DNA from 2 places in the Paeniglutamicibacter sp. NPDC091659 genome. Region 1 is predicted to be linked to the other one. Evidence: riboswitches for the same ligand, from Rfam matches in the RefSeq annotation. Region 1 holds a riboswitch; the other holds the start of a gene.
The links. A riboswitch is a leader RNA that binds a small molecule or an ion and turns the genes downstream of it on or off. The one in region 1 is predicted to bind cyclic di-AMP.
Positions count from the first base shown of each region.

Region 2: it holds a riboswitch for cyclic di-AMP, as region 1 does, so the genes downstream of both, ACIQLF_RS05930 (M23 family metallopeptidase) here and ACIQLF_RS17125 (C40 family peptidase) in region 1, are expected to answer to the same signal.

Region 1 is NZ_JBIVTO010000010.1:99,144-106,969, reverse strand. It holds gene ACIQLF_RS17160 (response regulator transcription factor) at 1-214, opposite strand, end outside; gene ACIQLF_RS17155 (hypothetical protein) at 328-555, opposite strand; gene ACIQLF_RS17150 (cold-shock protein) at 783-1,166, shown strand; gene ACIQLF_RS17145 (DUF3027 domain-containing protein) at 1,171-1,662, shown strand; gene serC (phosphoserine transaminase) at 1,902-3,023, opposite strand; gene ACIQLF_RS17135 (metal-dependent transcriptional regulator) at 3,313-4,011, shown strand; cyclic di-AMP (ydaO/yuaA leader) riboswitch at 4,093-4,277, shown strand; gene ACIQLF_RS17130 (M23 family metallopeptidase) at 4,353-5,285, shown strand; cyclic di-AMP (ydaO/yuaA leader) riboswitch at 5,388-5,572, shown strand; gene ACIQLF_RS17125 (C40 family peptidase) at 5,579-6,394, shown strand; gene ACIQLF_RS17120 (hypothetical protein) at 6,501-6,938, shown strand; gene ACIQLF_RS17115 (DUF305 domain-containing protein) at 6,992-7,573, shown strand; gene ACIQLF_RS17110 (F510_1955 family glycosylhydrolase) at 7,598-7,826, shown strand, end outside.
Region 2 is NZ_JBIVTO010000002.1:222,130-229,955, forward strand. It holds gene ACIQLF_RS05920 (hypothetical protein) at 1-1,408, opposite strand, end outside; tRNA gene ACIQLF_RS05925 (tRNA-His) at 1,688-1,760, opposite strand; cyclic di-AMP (ydaO/yuaA leader) riboswitch at 2,789-2,971, shown strand; gene ACIQLF_RS05930 (M23 family metallopeptidase) at 2,975-4,015, shown strand; partial or broken gene ACIQLF_RS05935 (heavy metal translocating P-type ATPase) at 4,065-4,851, opposite strand; gene zapE (cell division protein ZapE) at 5,408-6,670, shown strand; gene ACIQLF_RS05945 (peptide deformylase) at 6,667-7,332, shown strand; gene ACIQLF_RS05950 (hypothetical protein) at 7,369-7,826, opposite strand, start outside.

The sequences.
Region 1 (7,826 bases):
GGCGTGTAATGGTGAAGCCGTCCATGTCCGGAAGCATGACATCCAAGACCGCAAGGTCCGGAGCTTCCTTTTCGACTGCGGCGAGGGCTTCGCGACCGTTGGCCGCCGCAACGACTTCGAAACCTGCGAAGCGCAACGAGGTGGAGAGCAACTCGCGGATATTTGGTTCATCGTCAACAACCAGCAGCCTGGCTTCAGGGGTCTTGGCATTCATGTCTATAGTCTGCAACCGGTTACTGTAAGAACCCTGTGTGTTCATTGTGCAGATCTTCGACCTTGCCCGCGCACCGGCACATTGTTCGCGGCCAGCTTGCCTTGAAAAGGCTCTTAACTTCTGCGGCGTTCGCGGAAATTGAGGGCCAAGACGACCATCAGCAGGATGAAGGCCACTGGCAGCCCGTAGAGCCCAACGGCCAGCAGCTGCGGGGACAACGCCACGGACATCGCGTACTGGACCAGGATGACGGCCAAGGCGGCGAGCGAAATGATGGCTATGCCCCCGGCGAACAGGGTCAGGAACCGCTGGACGGCCGGAGTTTTTACGGTGGTATTCACACCTTAAAGTTACAGCGCGCCGGTCGCGTAACCACAATGCGGGTCCATGCCGCAGGTGGGCCGCCAATTGCCGCGAATGTCGTACCCTAGAAGAATAGACTTGCCCGGCGTGAAGAGCCCACCGATCCGTCCACGGATTTGGGGCCCGCGTCGGGAATCGCCAGGTATGGGATCGGGGGACTATATTTCCCCGTGGCCCATTGTGACGTAAGAAGAGGTAGCAAGACGTGCCAACCGGCAAAGTGAAATGGTACGAACCCACCAAGGGGTTCGGGTTCCTGGTGACCGATGAGGGCCAGGAAGTGTATTTGAACGCTTCGGCGCTGCCGTCAGGCGTGACCGAGTTGCGCGCCGGTACCCGCATGGAATTTGGCATCGCCGAAGGCCGCAAGGGTGCGCAGGCGCTGAGCGTGCGCGTCTTGGAAGCAGCCCCGTCGGTGGCCCGCGCCAAGCGCAAGGACGCGGTGGACACCGCAGTACTGATCGAGGACCTCATCAAGGTGCTTGATTCGGTGTCCAACGGATTGCGCCACGGGCGCTACCCGGAGAAATCCCAGGGCGCAAAGGTAGCTTCAGTGCTGCGCGCCGTTGCCGACGATCTCGACGTCTAAGCCCATGGCCCGCAAACCAAAGCTCGACGAGACACTGGCCGCGGCGCATGATCGCGCACGCACGGCCCTGCTGGAGATCGCTCCGGAGTCCATGATCGGCGAACACCTTGATGCCGTGTGCGACGGTGACCGCTTGGTGACCCACCGTTTTGTCACGCTGCAGCCCGGATACGAGGGTTGGTGCTGGTTTGCGACCCTGACGCGGATACCGCGCGCCCAGGCCAAGGACATCACCGTGTGTGAGGTCGGCATCCTTCCGGGCGACGACGCCCTGCTGGCTCCCGCATGGGTTCCCTGGGCGGAACGCGTTCGTCCGGAAGACCTCGAGGCCGAGCGACTGGCCGCCGAGGAAGCTGCCGGGCATGCCGCGGGAATCGTGGAGGAATCCGCGGACGCCGAGGAAACCGCCGGCGAAACCGAAGACGGCGTCGACGATTCCGCCGAGCAGTTCGAAGACGAAGAAGATGCCGACGGGGAACTTCCCGAAGAGGACTAAGCCACGGCAAGATGGTTGAATAATCGACCGGGAGACTTGTCGATCAACGGGGTCGGGCGGGAGATGCATCAGCATTTTCCGCCCGGCCCCTTGCGTTGCTTGGCCGGGTGCAGGATCGGTAACCGTCTTCAGGCTTGCGGCGACTCCATCTTGTCCGCAAATGAAAACGGGGAGCATTGTCCACCGGCCTCACGGCAGGTGGGCAATGCTCCCCGGCCGGCTATCCGGCAGTGACGGGCTTAGCTGTTGGCGATCACGTATTCGATGCACTTGATCAAGGCCGAGATATCCTCGGGCTCGATGGCAACGAAGGTGGCAACGCGCAGCTGGTTGCGGCCGAGCTTGCGGTACGGCTCGACATCCACGACGCCGTTGGCACGCAGGGTCTTGGCAATTGCGGAGGCGTCGATCGAATCATCGAAGTCGATGGTTGCGATGACGTTCGAGCGGTCCTCCGGGGCGGCAACGTACGGGCTCGCGAACGAGGAGGCCTCGGCCCACTCGTAGAGGCGGGACGCCGAATCGTTGGTGCGGGCTGCCGCGAACTCCAGGCCGCCGTTGGCGTTGAGCCACTGCACCTGCGCGTTGAGCGAAACCAGCGTCGAGAGCGACGGGGTGTTGTAGGTCTGGTTCAGTCGCGAGTTGTCGATGGCGGTCTTCAGGTTCAGGAAGTCCGGGATCCAGCGGCCGGAGGCCGCGATTTCCTCGGCGCGGGCAATGGCCGCAGGGGAGAAGAGGGCGATCCACAGGCCACCGTCGGAAGCAAAGTTCTTCTGCGGGGCGAAGTAGTAGACGTCGGCCTGGGATACATCGACGTCCAGGCCGCCTGCGGCCGAGGTCGCGTCGATGACAACCAGCGAGTCCGCGTCTGCGCCTTCCACGCGGTGGACCGGTGCTGCAACGCCGGTGGAGGTTTCATTCTGCGGCCAGGCGTAGACGTCGACGCCGGCCTCGGCAACCGGCACCGGGCGGGTGCCCGGCTCGGACTTGATGATGGAGGACTCCGCAAGGAAAGGCGCCTTGTTGGTGGCCGCGGCGAACTTGGAACCGAACTCACCGAAGGACAGGTGCTGTGCCTTGTTGCGGACCAGGCCGAAGGTTGCGATGTCCCAGAAAGCTGTGGATCCGCCGACGCCCAGAACCACTTCGTAGTCTGCCGGGGCGTTGAAGAAGGTCTTCAGGCCCTCCTGGATGTCGCGAACCAGGTTCTTGACCGGCGCCTGGCGGTGGGAGGTTCCGAGCAGCTCGCTGCCGGCTTCCAGAAGGGCCTGGACCTGCTCCGGGCGGACCTTGGAAGGACCGGCACCGAAACGCCCGTCCACTGGCAAAAGATTTTCGGGAATGGTCAGGCCGGTGCTCATTTTGCTCCTCGATAAAAGGCTGGGTTCACTCTTCCGACACGCCACGCGATGACAAAAGCCATGGGGTCGGTGTTCCAATAATCCCGCATGGCGCAGCCAAACGCGTAAAAGCAAGTCGTCATTATTAACGGCCGCAACCCGCGAAGCCGTGCCGGATGCGCCAGGAAGTCCGGGGTGAATCGCGTGTGAAGCGGCAGGGTGCCCGGGTGACAACTCGCATGAGTACCGGCGGGTAGAGTGGTGGGCGTAGTAATTCCGTGTAGAACCAACCCGTGCAGGAGCGGCAGACGTGTCAGACCTGATCGATACCACCGAAATGTATTTGCGCACCATTTTGGAGCTCGAAGAGGAAGAAATCACGGCGCTCCGTGCCCGCATTGCCGAGCGCCTGGGTCATTCCGGTCCCACCGTCTCGCAGACGATCGCCCGCATGGAACGCGACGGACTCGTGGTTGTGACCACCGACCGACACCTTGAGCTCACGTCACGGGGCCGCGAACTGGCAACCGGCGTGATGCGCAAGCACCGTTTGGCTGAGCGACTGCTGGCCGATGTGATCGGTCTGGAATGGGAATACGTCCACGACGAGGCCTGCCGTTGGGAACACGTCATGAGCGAGCGCGTTGAGAAGCGGCTGTACAAGCTGCTTGGCCAGCCCGCCTCCTCTCCCTACGGAAATCCCATCCCCGGACTCGAGGCGCTGGGCGGCCCTGAACTGTCCGAAATCTCGGTAGGTGTCCAAAATCTCGATTCGGCGCTTTCCGACGGGAACACGGGCCCCGTGCGTGTTGAGCGGTTGGCCGAGTCCATCCAGGTTGAACCTGAGCTCCTGGTGCAGCTCGATGAGGGCGGAATCCGCCCTGGTGCCCTAGTCACGCTGGAACGCGCGGACGACTATGTCCTGGTTCGCGTCCAGGGCATCGAAGGAGCGCTAGAGCTTCCGACCGAGGTCAGCGCTCATGTGTTTGTCAGGCGCTTGGACAGATAACGGAATTGTAACTTTGGACTAAAGCCCGGTAGGGTTTCTAGTTGTGTCATATTTTCGTGACTCAATCCAGATCCGATTCGCATAACCTTACCGGCGGATTCTGGACTAAGACTTACCGGTAGGGGCGGAGGACCCATTTCAACCGTTTCATGGTTTTGAACCATGGATCTTGGGGTGAAGTTGAGTCCGCCACGGTGGGCTCGGCCGAGTTGATCTCATGACTCGAATCCGACAGCTAACTTCGCAGGCGATACATGAGAGGTTGTCATTTGACACAGCAGCACAATTCCGGCCGTCGCCGTGCGTCCGGACCGATTGATGCTTCGCCTGCCGAAGGCACATTGGAACGTATTGTCGACTCCGCGTTGAGCGAAGAAGCACCTTCCCGCCGCAGCGGTCGGCGCTCCCTGCATGTGGTTCCCGAGCTGGCCGAGACGACCCCGGCAAGCTACGTAGGCCGCCGCTTTGAAGCCAGCCTTCGCTACGGTGCATCCCCCGACGCCGCGGCCATTGCCGCCACCGAGCGCGTCGAAGAACCGACTCCCTTGGCACCAGAGCTCCACGCCCAGGTCGAGTCCGAAGAGCTTGACAACGTATTGCGGTTCGCGCCGCGTCCCAAGCGATCGCGCCTTGGATTTACGCACAAGATCGCCGCAGTTGCGGCCGTTTCCGGCCTGGCGCTGGCCGCTGCAAGCCCGTCGCAGGAAGCCGACCAGCTTCCGGACGGGGAAGCCCGCGTGGCGCAGTCGGTTGTTGTGGACGTAAAGGCTCCGACCTCCGACGAGGTCAAGATCGAGCGTGTTTCGGTCACGAGCAAGTTCACCAAGGAAGACAAGCTGGCCACCGTGATGACCGCTGCCGGTGGCGACGTTTCGAAGATCGCCACGCGCGGAGTCCTTGCCCAGCCGGTGGACAACATTCGATTGACTTCTCGCTTCGGCCACCGCAAGAACCCAACGGGCCCGGGGTACATGAACCACAACGGCCTGGACTACGCAGTTCCCATGGGAACCCCGATCAAGGCCAGCGCTGCCGGCACCGTCGTGCAGGCCGGATGGGCCGGGCACTCGGGCTTCCGCGTGGAGATCGACCACGGCAACGGCTTGCACACCAGCTACAACCACAACTCGGCCGTGAAAGTCTCGGTTGGACAGAAGGTTGAACGTGGCGACGTTGTATCGGTCAGCGGTAGCACGGGTAACTCGACAGGCCCGCACCTGCACCTTGAGGTCATCGTCAATGGCAAGTGGGTAGACCCAGCAGGTTGGTTATAACGAAGAATGTCACCGTTCCGTGATCAGAACGTGACATTTGCAGTTGTTTCATATATTCTAGAAATGTAGTCGGCGCTCAAGCCCGATTACCGCCATGAGGAGTGCCGAGCACTGCCGCCGCATGGTGTCCGTTCAAAAAACGCATGGCAGTGGCGGGGGACCCAATTTTTGGCTTCTGAACTTAGGAAGCCTTGGGGTTAAGTAACCCGGACCCGCAAGGGGCCGGATTGCCGAGTGACTCCCACTCGAACCCGACAGCTCACCTCGTAGGCATCAGGAGAGGCAATAACAACGTGACTACACGTCAAGCACTTGGTCGCCACCGCGCGACGCCGGTACGGACCAACCCACTTGAATCCATCTCGAAGGCAGTTGCCTCGAACGCTGGATCGGTTGGCCGCCAGGCAGCAGTAATCGCAGCAGCATCCGGCCTTGTTCTGACCTTGGGTGTTCCGGGCCAGGGCGCGGCAACCCGCGAGGCATCCTCCGCCCCGGTAGAAGGCCTCTCCGCAGAGCGCGTTGCAGTCAAGGCTGTTTCGGTCTCCGCATCCAAGGTCAAGGACCTTGACATCGAGCGCGCCGCATTCACTTCCAAGCCGGCTCCGGTCGTCGTGGCAGTTGCCAACACGGTTACGACCCGCGACAGCAGCACCGCCCCAGTGACCCGTGCCTCGACCGACGCCTTTGCGCCGACGACCCGCTCGAACCGCGGCGGCGCAGTGAGCACCGCCGTGGCCCCCAAGAGCGACTCGATCAACACCGCAAACCTCTCCGGCATTGCGGCAACCGCAGCCCGGTTCGTTGGCGTTCCCTACGTCTGGGGCGGCAACACCACCGCGGGCTGGGATTGCTCCGGCTTCGTGAAGTACGTTTACGCCAAGCACGGCATCGATATCGCCCGCGGCACCTCCGCGATCCGCGCCTCCGGCCAGTTCGTGCGCACCAGCAGCCCGAAGGCCGGCGACCTGGTATTCCAGAACGGTGGAGGCCACGTAGGTATCTACCTTGGCGGCGGAAAGATGATCGGCGCACAGAACCCGACCGTCGACACGATGATCCACGACGTGACCCGCAACCCGCTTTACGGCTACTACACCCTGGCCAAGTAAGCAGCAGTTTTCAAAGACCCCGCTGAATCCGCAAGGATGCAGCGGGGTCTTTTGCTTTGCGTGGACAGGATTGAACGATACCCCCATAGGGTATATTGTGGATCCCGTGAAGAAGCCGTCCAGACCCGCCAGCAGCCGGACGCTGCCGCCCGCCATGCGGGTCGTGGTTCTCTGTGCGTTCTTCCTAGGCCTGCTCTCCATGCATGTGCTCGCCGGGGCCGCGTTCAATCCTATTCACCACGGAGGAGCCGGCAGTGCAGCAGGTGCCGCGACCTCCATTGCGGCGTCCGCGCACGATCACGGTGAACAACACGTGCCGGCCACTGAACCCCACGATGGGCACGTGATGGGGCTGGGCGAATGCGCCCTTCTGGTTGCCTGCGTTCTCGGCCTCGTGGCGTTGGCCCAGAAACTCGGACAGCCGAGAAGCGGTGGAACCGCCTCGCGTGCGGGGCCAACGCCTTATCGTCCGCGCCTGGTCGCCTTCAACGACAGTGTTTTCCAGACGCCTTCCCCACAGCAACTGAGTATTTGCCGTAGATGAGCATTCCGGAGCAAAGACCGGAACGCAATCACATCTCACGCAAGGAAAAGACGTTGAAAAAGAACAAGACAACCCTGATGCTTTCGGCTGCCATCGTGGCGGGCGCCGTGGTCCTGGCCGGTTGCTCCGCACCGGCCCCCGTCCCTGGCGGAAACACCACGGCAGGCCAACAGACGCCCGGAAATATGCACAACGGTGCCGATGCCATGTTCGCCCAAATGATGATCCCGCACCACGAACAGGCCGTTCTCATGAGCGAGACCATGCTGGAAAAGAAAAGCCTGGGCACGGAAATGGTGAAGCTTGCCACCGATATCAAGAATGCGCAGGCCCCGGAGATCAAGCTCATGGAAACTTGGTTGGAAGGATGGGGTGAACCCCGGGAGCTGGGCCACACCATGGCAATGGAGGGCATGCTCGGCGACGAAGACCTGCAGGCATTGGCCAGCGCCCAAGGCCGTGCGGCCGAAGAACTCTTCCTGAACCAAATGATCGGGCACCACCTCGGAGCCACGAAAATGGCTGAAGCCGCACTGAAGAACGGCAAGGATCCAAGGGTGCTGGAACTGGGCCGGAAAATCATTGCCGACCAAAACGCCGAAATCGCACACATGCGCGAGATGCTCAAGAAGTAGCGGGCGAACCGACACATGAAAACCATGACAACGAAACCGGCGATTTTCATGTCCGCGGCACTGGCAGGCGTACTGGCCCTTGCCGGGTGCGCCCAGAGCCCCGGCGACGCCGGGCCGGACACGGGAACAACTGCTGCGGCAGCCTCGACGCCGCGGGAATCAGGCGCAGGTCCCGCTGCGAAGGACCCGGAGACGGTCCTTGGGTATCCGACCGCTCATGTTCACGCCATTGCCGCCACGGACAAGGGACAGG
Region 2 (7,826 bases), on a different contig from region 1:
TGGCCTGGATCTTGCCGTAATCGATGCCGTAGTAACGGGCGTACACGGTGTCACCAACCACGGAGGCGGCCTCTTGAGCTGCGCGTTGGAAGACCGGACCGAACGAGCCGATGAAGATATCCGCGGCGAGTTCGTAGGTGAGGGGAACATCCTTGGACGCGAGACCGAAGAGGCGGGTGAGTTCCCGGATGAGGGAGTTTGGAAGCAAAGTTCCCGGAAAGTGGCGCAGGGCAAGTGTGGCGAGGTCCAGTCCTTGTGCGTGAGCAAGGGACCGGTTTTGCTCCAGGACGCCCGCACGCTCGAGCATGTTGAACCAGGGAAGTACGTCGATGGTCACTTGATGCTGGTGGTTGAGCAAGAGCAGGCTCCGCCGGTTGGCGAAGGCCCGGTAGAGGCGTTTGGCGAGCAGCCCGGCCGATGCATCCGGGTACCGGGAGGCAACCGTCTCGGCGGTGAGTTGTGGAGCAAGTGCGGCCAGCGCCTCTGCCGAGCGCACGATCCCGTTTCGCAGGAGGTCCGGGAGCGGTGCCTGAGTTGCTTGACGGGTGGTCTTCCGCACGGAGGGAAGGGCCTCGGCTGGAGCGCCTCGAAGTAGTGCGAGGGGGTCTTCAACGGCGCCGGTGCGCCCTGTCGTGTCAAGCCGGGTTGCAGCGTCGTGTGCCAGGGCCGCATGGGATGGTTTGGCCGCGTTGCGTGCTTGCGCCGCGCGAAGCGCTGCCAGACGTGGTGATCCTGGTTCGCCGCGCTTTGCCACCATGTTGGACACGGCCGTGCGCACCCGACCCATCACGCGGGAATCGGATTCCCCAGCCACGAGTGTCTGGAAGCCGGACAACATGATCTGCAGATTCCCCTTCGGATCCGCATGGTGTTTAGTCAGCGTGTGCTCGGCGGCAAGGCGCCGGTACTCGGCCAGCAAATCTCTGGCTTCGTCGATCCAGCCAGGTGGCGAAGCCGCTCCGATCATTCCTTCATGGGAGCGCGTGGCCCACCAGTGGCTCAGGATCTTGTCCGTGAATGGGTTCCAGACCGACAGGGCTTCACGTTCTGCCTCGACGTGTCGTTGTGGCCGCTTCCGTCCGAGACGGGCCGAGACCTCTGGCAGGGTCGCGACATGCACGCCCGGCACCTCGGCCTCATTCAATTCGTAGGGCCAGAACCGCACACGCCCGGCCCAGGGTTCCAGCGTGCGCACCAGCTCGGACGCCTCGTCCTCTCGACCATGCTGGCGCAGCCACGCAACGCTAAGCAGCGCCCCGTGTTCGGGTAGATCCAAGCGATACAGCCCCGATTCCAACCATGCGTCCAGTTTCCGGTGTCCGTCGTCGGACAGGAACCAGGCGAACAGGGAAGCGCGTCCTGGCTTCGTATCGAGGTGCTCCGCCAGCACAATTTCATCCGCTTCCAACGGACCTGCGGCAGCGGCAGCCCCCGTGACGAAGCCTCCCCGGACGATCTTCGGTGTCAGCCATGCCGGAAAGCCCCTGACCGGCGTGGCTGACCCGATTCTGAGCCTCCCGGTCGCTATTCCAGCCAGAACACGCAACCACGACTCGGCGCGTTCCTCCGCACGAGCTTGCACACCGGGGTCGGAAGTCACCCCAGCTGTGTATTTCGCTTTGCGGAACTGCCCCCACACGTATCCGAGCACCCTCGATCCTCTCCGGCGCACGAACGCGGCCGATCGCCGACGCGGCAGGTGCTGCCCCTGCTCCCTCCGGGTCCACAGCCCAGTGCTCTCACTGTTGAGCTACACGTCGATGGACCCAAACTAGGTGACGGCTGCATCGAAAGGCAAGCGAGTCGCCCGCACTCACACGGATCAGCGAGATAAGTCGCGGCAGCTTTGTCCCTCCAGTGCTCGTGCCGGGTTGGCCGTCTGAATGCAGGAAGGGCATCGCGGGGTAAATCCGAGGACCCAAGACATTTGGTGGTCCTTCGACGAAACGGTCGCGAACATCCTTGATATCGGCGACTAACGCCACTGAGCAATGAAAAATGCGGCCATCCAACGATGAAGCACACAGTTGTTAGCTGTCGGATTTTTGGTGTTCGGGTGTCGCGGTGGGGGATCGGCTTGTGGGGCACCCAAAGAACATCGGACCGCTGAGACAATCCTCTGGGAAGACCTGCCACGCCGAATTTCGAACCCCGTCATAACGGACCCTGATCCCACAGGAGGGCCCTAGCGGGTGCACCACGCACGTGGACGTGAACTGCTACGTGAGGTGCGAGCGTGTCTATGACCCCACGCTGATGGGCCGGCCTGCGATGGCCCTGTCCAACAACGAGTGCTGTGCCCCGGCCACAGTGATGCAGTTGAGGAAGAACACCTAACCCAGGAAGGCATTGCGGGTCTTTGCCCAACGAACCTGGCGCATCAGCCGCAACCGGTGGGGGTGAGCCACGGTGGGCGATCTTGGTCCGTCGACCAGTTTGGGCAGGAACATTCGCACCGCAACAGGCTCCGGGCACCGTCTTCTTAATCACGTTTAAGATGTCGTCCCAGGGGGAGTGACCGGCCAAAACCATCCAGGTGGAACCCGATCTGCTGGTGCAGCTCGACGCGGGCGGCATTCGCCCGGGGCCCTAGTCACCCTCGAAGGGGCCTGCGAATCCTTGGCCGTGAGGGTGCGTTGATCGAAGGGTGCCGGAGCTTCCGTCCGAAGTCGGCGCCCACGTGTTTGTCCGCCACATGGATTGATAACGAAATTGTAACTTTTACATATGCCCCCGTAGGGTTTTATGTCAGGTTGCACTTATGCACCCCAGCCCCGATCCGGTTCGCACAACCCTACCGGCGGATCGCGGAGCAAGAATTCCCGGTAGGGGCGGAGGACCCAATCAACCGTTCCTGGTCTTGGACCATGGATCTTGGGGTGAAGCTGAGTCCGCCTTGGCGGGCTCGGCCGAGTTGATCTCATGACTCGAATCCGACAGCTAACTTCGCAGGCGATACATGAGAGGCAAACACTTGACCCAGCAGCACAATTCCGGGCGCCGCCGCGCGCCCGGCCCCGTTGATGCTTCGCCTGCCAGCGATTCACTAGAGCAGATCGTGGACACCGCACTGAGCAGCGAAAATACATCCCGACGTTCCGGTCGACGCGCACTGAGCACGGTCCCGGACTCCGTCCAGGCTCCGAGAGCCACGCAGCACACCGGCCGCCGCTTTGTGGCAGACCTGCGCTACGGGGCGTCCCCGACCGCGGCATCCATCGCCGCCACCGAAATCCTTCCCGCACCACTGGCACAGCCCGTGCCGCCGGCGTTGCCTGCCGAAGCCGACGAGCTGGACAACGTCCCGAAGTTCACGCCCCGGACCCAGCGCCCTCGACTTGGGTTGGTGCACAAGTTCGCCGCAGTCGCCGCCGTGTCCGGCCTGGCATTCGCCGCCGCCGCCACCACGCAGGAAGCCGAGGAAGTTGTCCCGGAGCCCCAGCGCGTCGCACAGACCACTGTCGCGGATGTCAGGGCCCCGGCCAACGACAAGATCACGGTCAAGCGCGCATCGGTGACCAGCGAGTACATCAAGAAAGTCAAGCCAGCAACCGTCACGACCGCTGCCGATGCAGAAGTCGCCAAGAAAGTCAAGCCGGCAACCGTCACGACCGCTGCCGCCGGAAAAGTCACCAGGCTCGCCCAGCCGGTGGACAGCATCCGGTTGACGTCGCGCTTCGGCCACCGCAAGAACCCGACCGGACCAGGCTTCATGAACCACAACGGCCTGGACTACGCCGTTCCTATGGGAACGCCCATCAAGGCCAGCGCCGCCGGCACCGTGGTGCAGTCCGAATGGGCCGGGCACTCCGGCTACCGCGTCAAGATCGATCACGGCAACGGGCTGGAAACCAGCTACAACCACAACTCGGCCCTCAAGGTGTCCGTGGGGCAAAAGGTCAAGCGCGGCGCGGTCGTCTCGCTTGCCGGCAGCACAGGCAACTCCACGGGGCCGCATCTGCACCTCGAGGTCATCGTCAACGGCAAGTGGGTTAACCCCGAGGGCTGGCTATAACGACAAATGTCCTGATTCCAGCGCTGCCTGGCGGCTGTTGATGAGAGGTGCCTTCGACGGTGCCGCGGATGCCGTGCCCGGCTTCCTCGGTGATGTCGCGGGCGGCAGCTGCCTCCAGTGCCGCGTGAGCGATGGCGGCAGCCAAGGGGTGGGTGCTGTGCTGTTCGACTGCGGCCGCCCAACCCAGCACCTGCTGCTTGCTGGTTCCGTCGACGGCGAGCACGGCGGTGACGGTGGGTTGGTTGCGTGTCAGGGTGCCGGTCTAGTCGACGGCGATGTGGCGGATGGTGCCGAAGCGTTCGAAGGCGGCGCCGCTTTTGATGATGACGCCGAACTTGCTCGCCGAACTTGCTCGCGGTGCCGATCGCAGAGACGACGGTGATCGGCACCGCGATCGCCAGGGCGCACGGGGAGGCGGCCACCAGGACGACCAACGCCCGGGTGATCCACAGTTCGGGATCGCCAAGCATCGATCCGACCAGTGCGACAAGCGACGCGAGGATCAGCACGCCGGGCACCAGCGGCCGGGCGATGCGGCCGGCCAGGCGTGCGCGTTCGCCCTTTTCGGATTGTGCCTGTTCGACCAGGCTGACAATCGTCGTCAGCGAGTTGTCGGTGCCCGCCGCGGTGGCGTTGACTTCCAGAACTCCCGAGGTGTTGATCGCCCCGGCGGATACCTCGTCTCCTGCCTCGACCTCGACGGGGATGGATTCGCCGGTGATCGCCGAGGTGTCCAGGGCGCTGCGTCCGCTGCGAACGATGCCGTCGGTGGCGATCCGTTCTCCCGGCTTGATGAGCATCAGCTGGCCAACGGTGAGGTCCCTGCCCAGAACCTCGGGCACGGCCAGCTGGCGTCCCATGCTTCAACTGTAATGACATCCCCAAGTGAATGCTTTACCTGTAGTGACAGGAAATCCGCTGGTTGCTTCACCTGTAGTGACAAAGACGGACACGATGCTTCACCTGAAATGACAATCAACTGCCTAATGCTTCAACTTAGCTGACAAAGGACACCCATCAAGTCGACAAAGGATCGTTACTCCCTGATCAAGAGGGGTTCCCGAAACGCTAGTTGACATAATGTAGATTATCGGCGCAATGAATTGGTGTCCGGAAGTGGGTAAACATCAGATTTTTGAACATTGAGCGCAACCCGGCCCGATTGGCCCGAATCCCCCGGTTTTTCGACTTTTTGACGCCTGCGTCGGATTTTCACCGCGTTGACGGCGCATTCCGCCGAGACTCGCTGGATGCGCGGATTTGCGGCCGGACTCGAAGCAGGCGATTTCGAGCGCGAATTTCGTGGAGTCAACTCTCAAAAATCACGACCTAACACTCGCCCATCGCCACCTTCCGAAGGATAACTTTTGGTTGACATAACTACTTGCACGAGTGCATTCGCCCCCGGTTTGGTGGTTGCATAGTTATTCAGGGAAACTCGATGGTATGCCACATCAATATTCGGACGTCCAGGCTTCCTCGTTGTCCGGAACATCGGACGGACTGAACGAAGACCTTCAGCGAGCCATAGTTGATCGCGCAACGGTCGAACGCCTGGATCTTGACGAGCGGCAACAAGCAGCCGTGCGGCTGCTGAGCAACAACGTGGCGTCCCATCTTGGCCCGGGGCAGCAGTCCCCCGCTGGAAAACACGTTTATCTCTGGGGTCCTCCAGGACGCGGCAAGACCTGGATTCTGGGCGCGTTCTATGATGCTCTGCCCACGGCAAATAAGCGACGCGTCCATTTCCACGACTTCTTCCGCGAACTGCATTCCACGGCGCACAAGGCGACGGCGATTGCGTTGGCGCAGGTGGACGAGCCCGGTGCACTGGGTTCATCCCGCGGCCGCATGGATCGGGTTGCGGCACGCACCAGCGCCATAGAGCAGGCGATCGAATCGATGTTGGGCGATGTCGAGGTGCTTTGCTTCGACGAATTCCACTGCAACGACCCGGGCGATGCGATGCTGCTGGCCCGAATGTTCAAATTCATCATGGGCAGGAGGATCCTGCTGATCACCACCTCGAACTATCCTCCGGAGGAACTGCTCGCCGACGAGTATTACCACCACCTGATCCTGCCAACCATCGAAGCCATTCGTGAGCAGATGAACGTCCACGAACTCGATGCCAAGCTGGATTACCGCTCGCTTGCCCTGGATCAAGCCGACAGGCAGGGTTTCGCCACGGGCACGCTGGCACTCGCTCCATCGGAATCGGAACTTCGCACACTCGGCATCACGCAGCCTGAACCGTGGGAATCGGCACTGCTCAAACCCACCAGCCATGAGATCCGGGCCCTGCGGGTTGCCGGCGACCAGGTTTGGTTTGATTTCCGCGATCTCTGCGAGGCGTTGACGTCCACGTTGGACTACCTCGAGCTGGCCAAGGACCACCGCCACTGGGTTGTTTCTGGCGTCCCGGGTTCCGCCGAGATGACGCCCTTCGGGCTTCGCCGTTTGGCCAACGCCATCGATGTTCTCTACGATCACGGTATCCGGCTCGATCTTTTGATTGACGGCGACTTTGCTGATTCGTTGTCGCTGCTACCCGAACTTGATGCATCGCGGCTGAAAAGCAGGCTGAACGCACTGCGGCCTTACGTCCCTGGCAAAGAAGCCACTGAACCACTAGCGGAAGGTGTCAATGCATGATCCAGAACCCGGAATACGCAGAAGAGGACTTCCTCTCCCCCGATTGGATCCGTGGAGAGGTCACCCGACTCGTGCAGCTTCATGAATCGGGCACGGTTCCATCCATAGTCCAGCTCGGACACCCGGTGCTTCGCATGGCGGCACAGGATTTCAGCGCCCAGTTGGATGCGACGCTGCTTCGGGCTTTCCTCGACACCATGAAAGCCGTCATGCGCGACGCGCCAGGCGTCGGACTTGCCGCACCACAACTAGGCATTCCCTTGCGGATTGCCGTGCTCGAGGACATGTACCCCACCAACGACGACGTCGCCGCCGTTCGTGAACGCATGCCACTGGAGTACTTCGAGGTCCTGAACCCGACCTATGTTGCCGGCAGCGAGCGAACTGCAGCCTTCTACGAGGGATGCCTTTCCTTCAACGGCTACCAGGGGGTCGTTGACCGCCCGGCCGACATCGACACCACCTACATGGATGCCGACGGCGTGGCCCACAAGCGCTCGTTCAGCGGCTGGCAGGCACGGATCTTCCAGCATGAAACGGACCACCTGGGCGGAACCGTCTACATCGACAAGGCACTGACACGTTCGTTGTGCGCCAGCCACGAGTACGTTCGCTGGGCGAATCCCGGCATCGAGGAAGCCCGGGTCGGGCTGAATTTCTGAGCAGCCGCGTATTTCCCGCGGCACCGGCCCGTCCTGCTAACCTGCAGGTTTCTTCGTGAGAACGGCAACTGATTCGGCAAGTTGTTCGATGGTGGTGACTGCCGCCGGGAACAAGTCCTCCCCAAGCCCGCCCAGCACCGTCGGGAGCTTGCCGTCGGAGGTGCTTCCGATGATGCCGTCACGCGCCGTTGCGTACATGATTCCCGGCACTTCACTGGGCGTCAGGTACCAAACCAGCTGATCCGCGGGCATCAAGGCCGCCGGGGCGTCGTTGACCGATCGATTGGTGCTGGAGATCCACACCTTGACCCGTTCTGTCGCGGGTCCCGCAAGGACCTCGCCCACCCCAAAGGTCAGGATCGTGGTTCCGTTTTGGTCGGTCGTTCCGTCGTCCAGACGAACCGGGTTGGATGGTCCGGGCTCGGCGTCGATGACGGAACCAAGCACGATCAGTTCGGATCGCTCGTACAGGTCCGAGAGGGACTGCGCTGGAT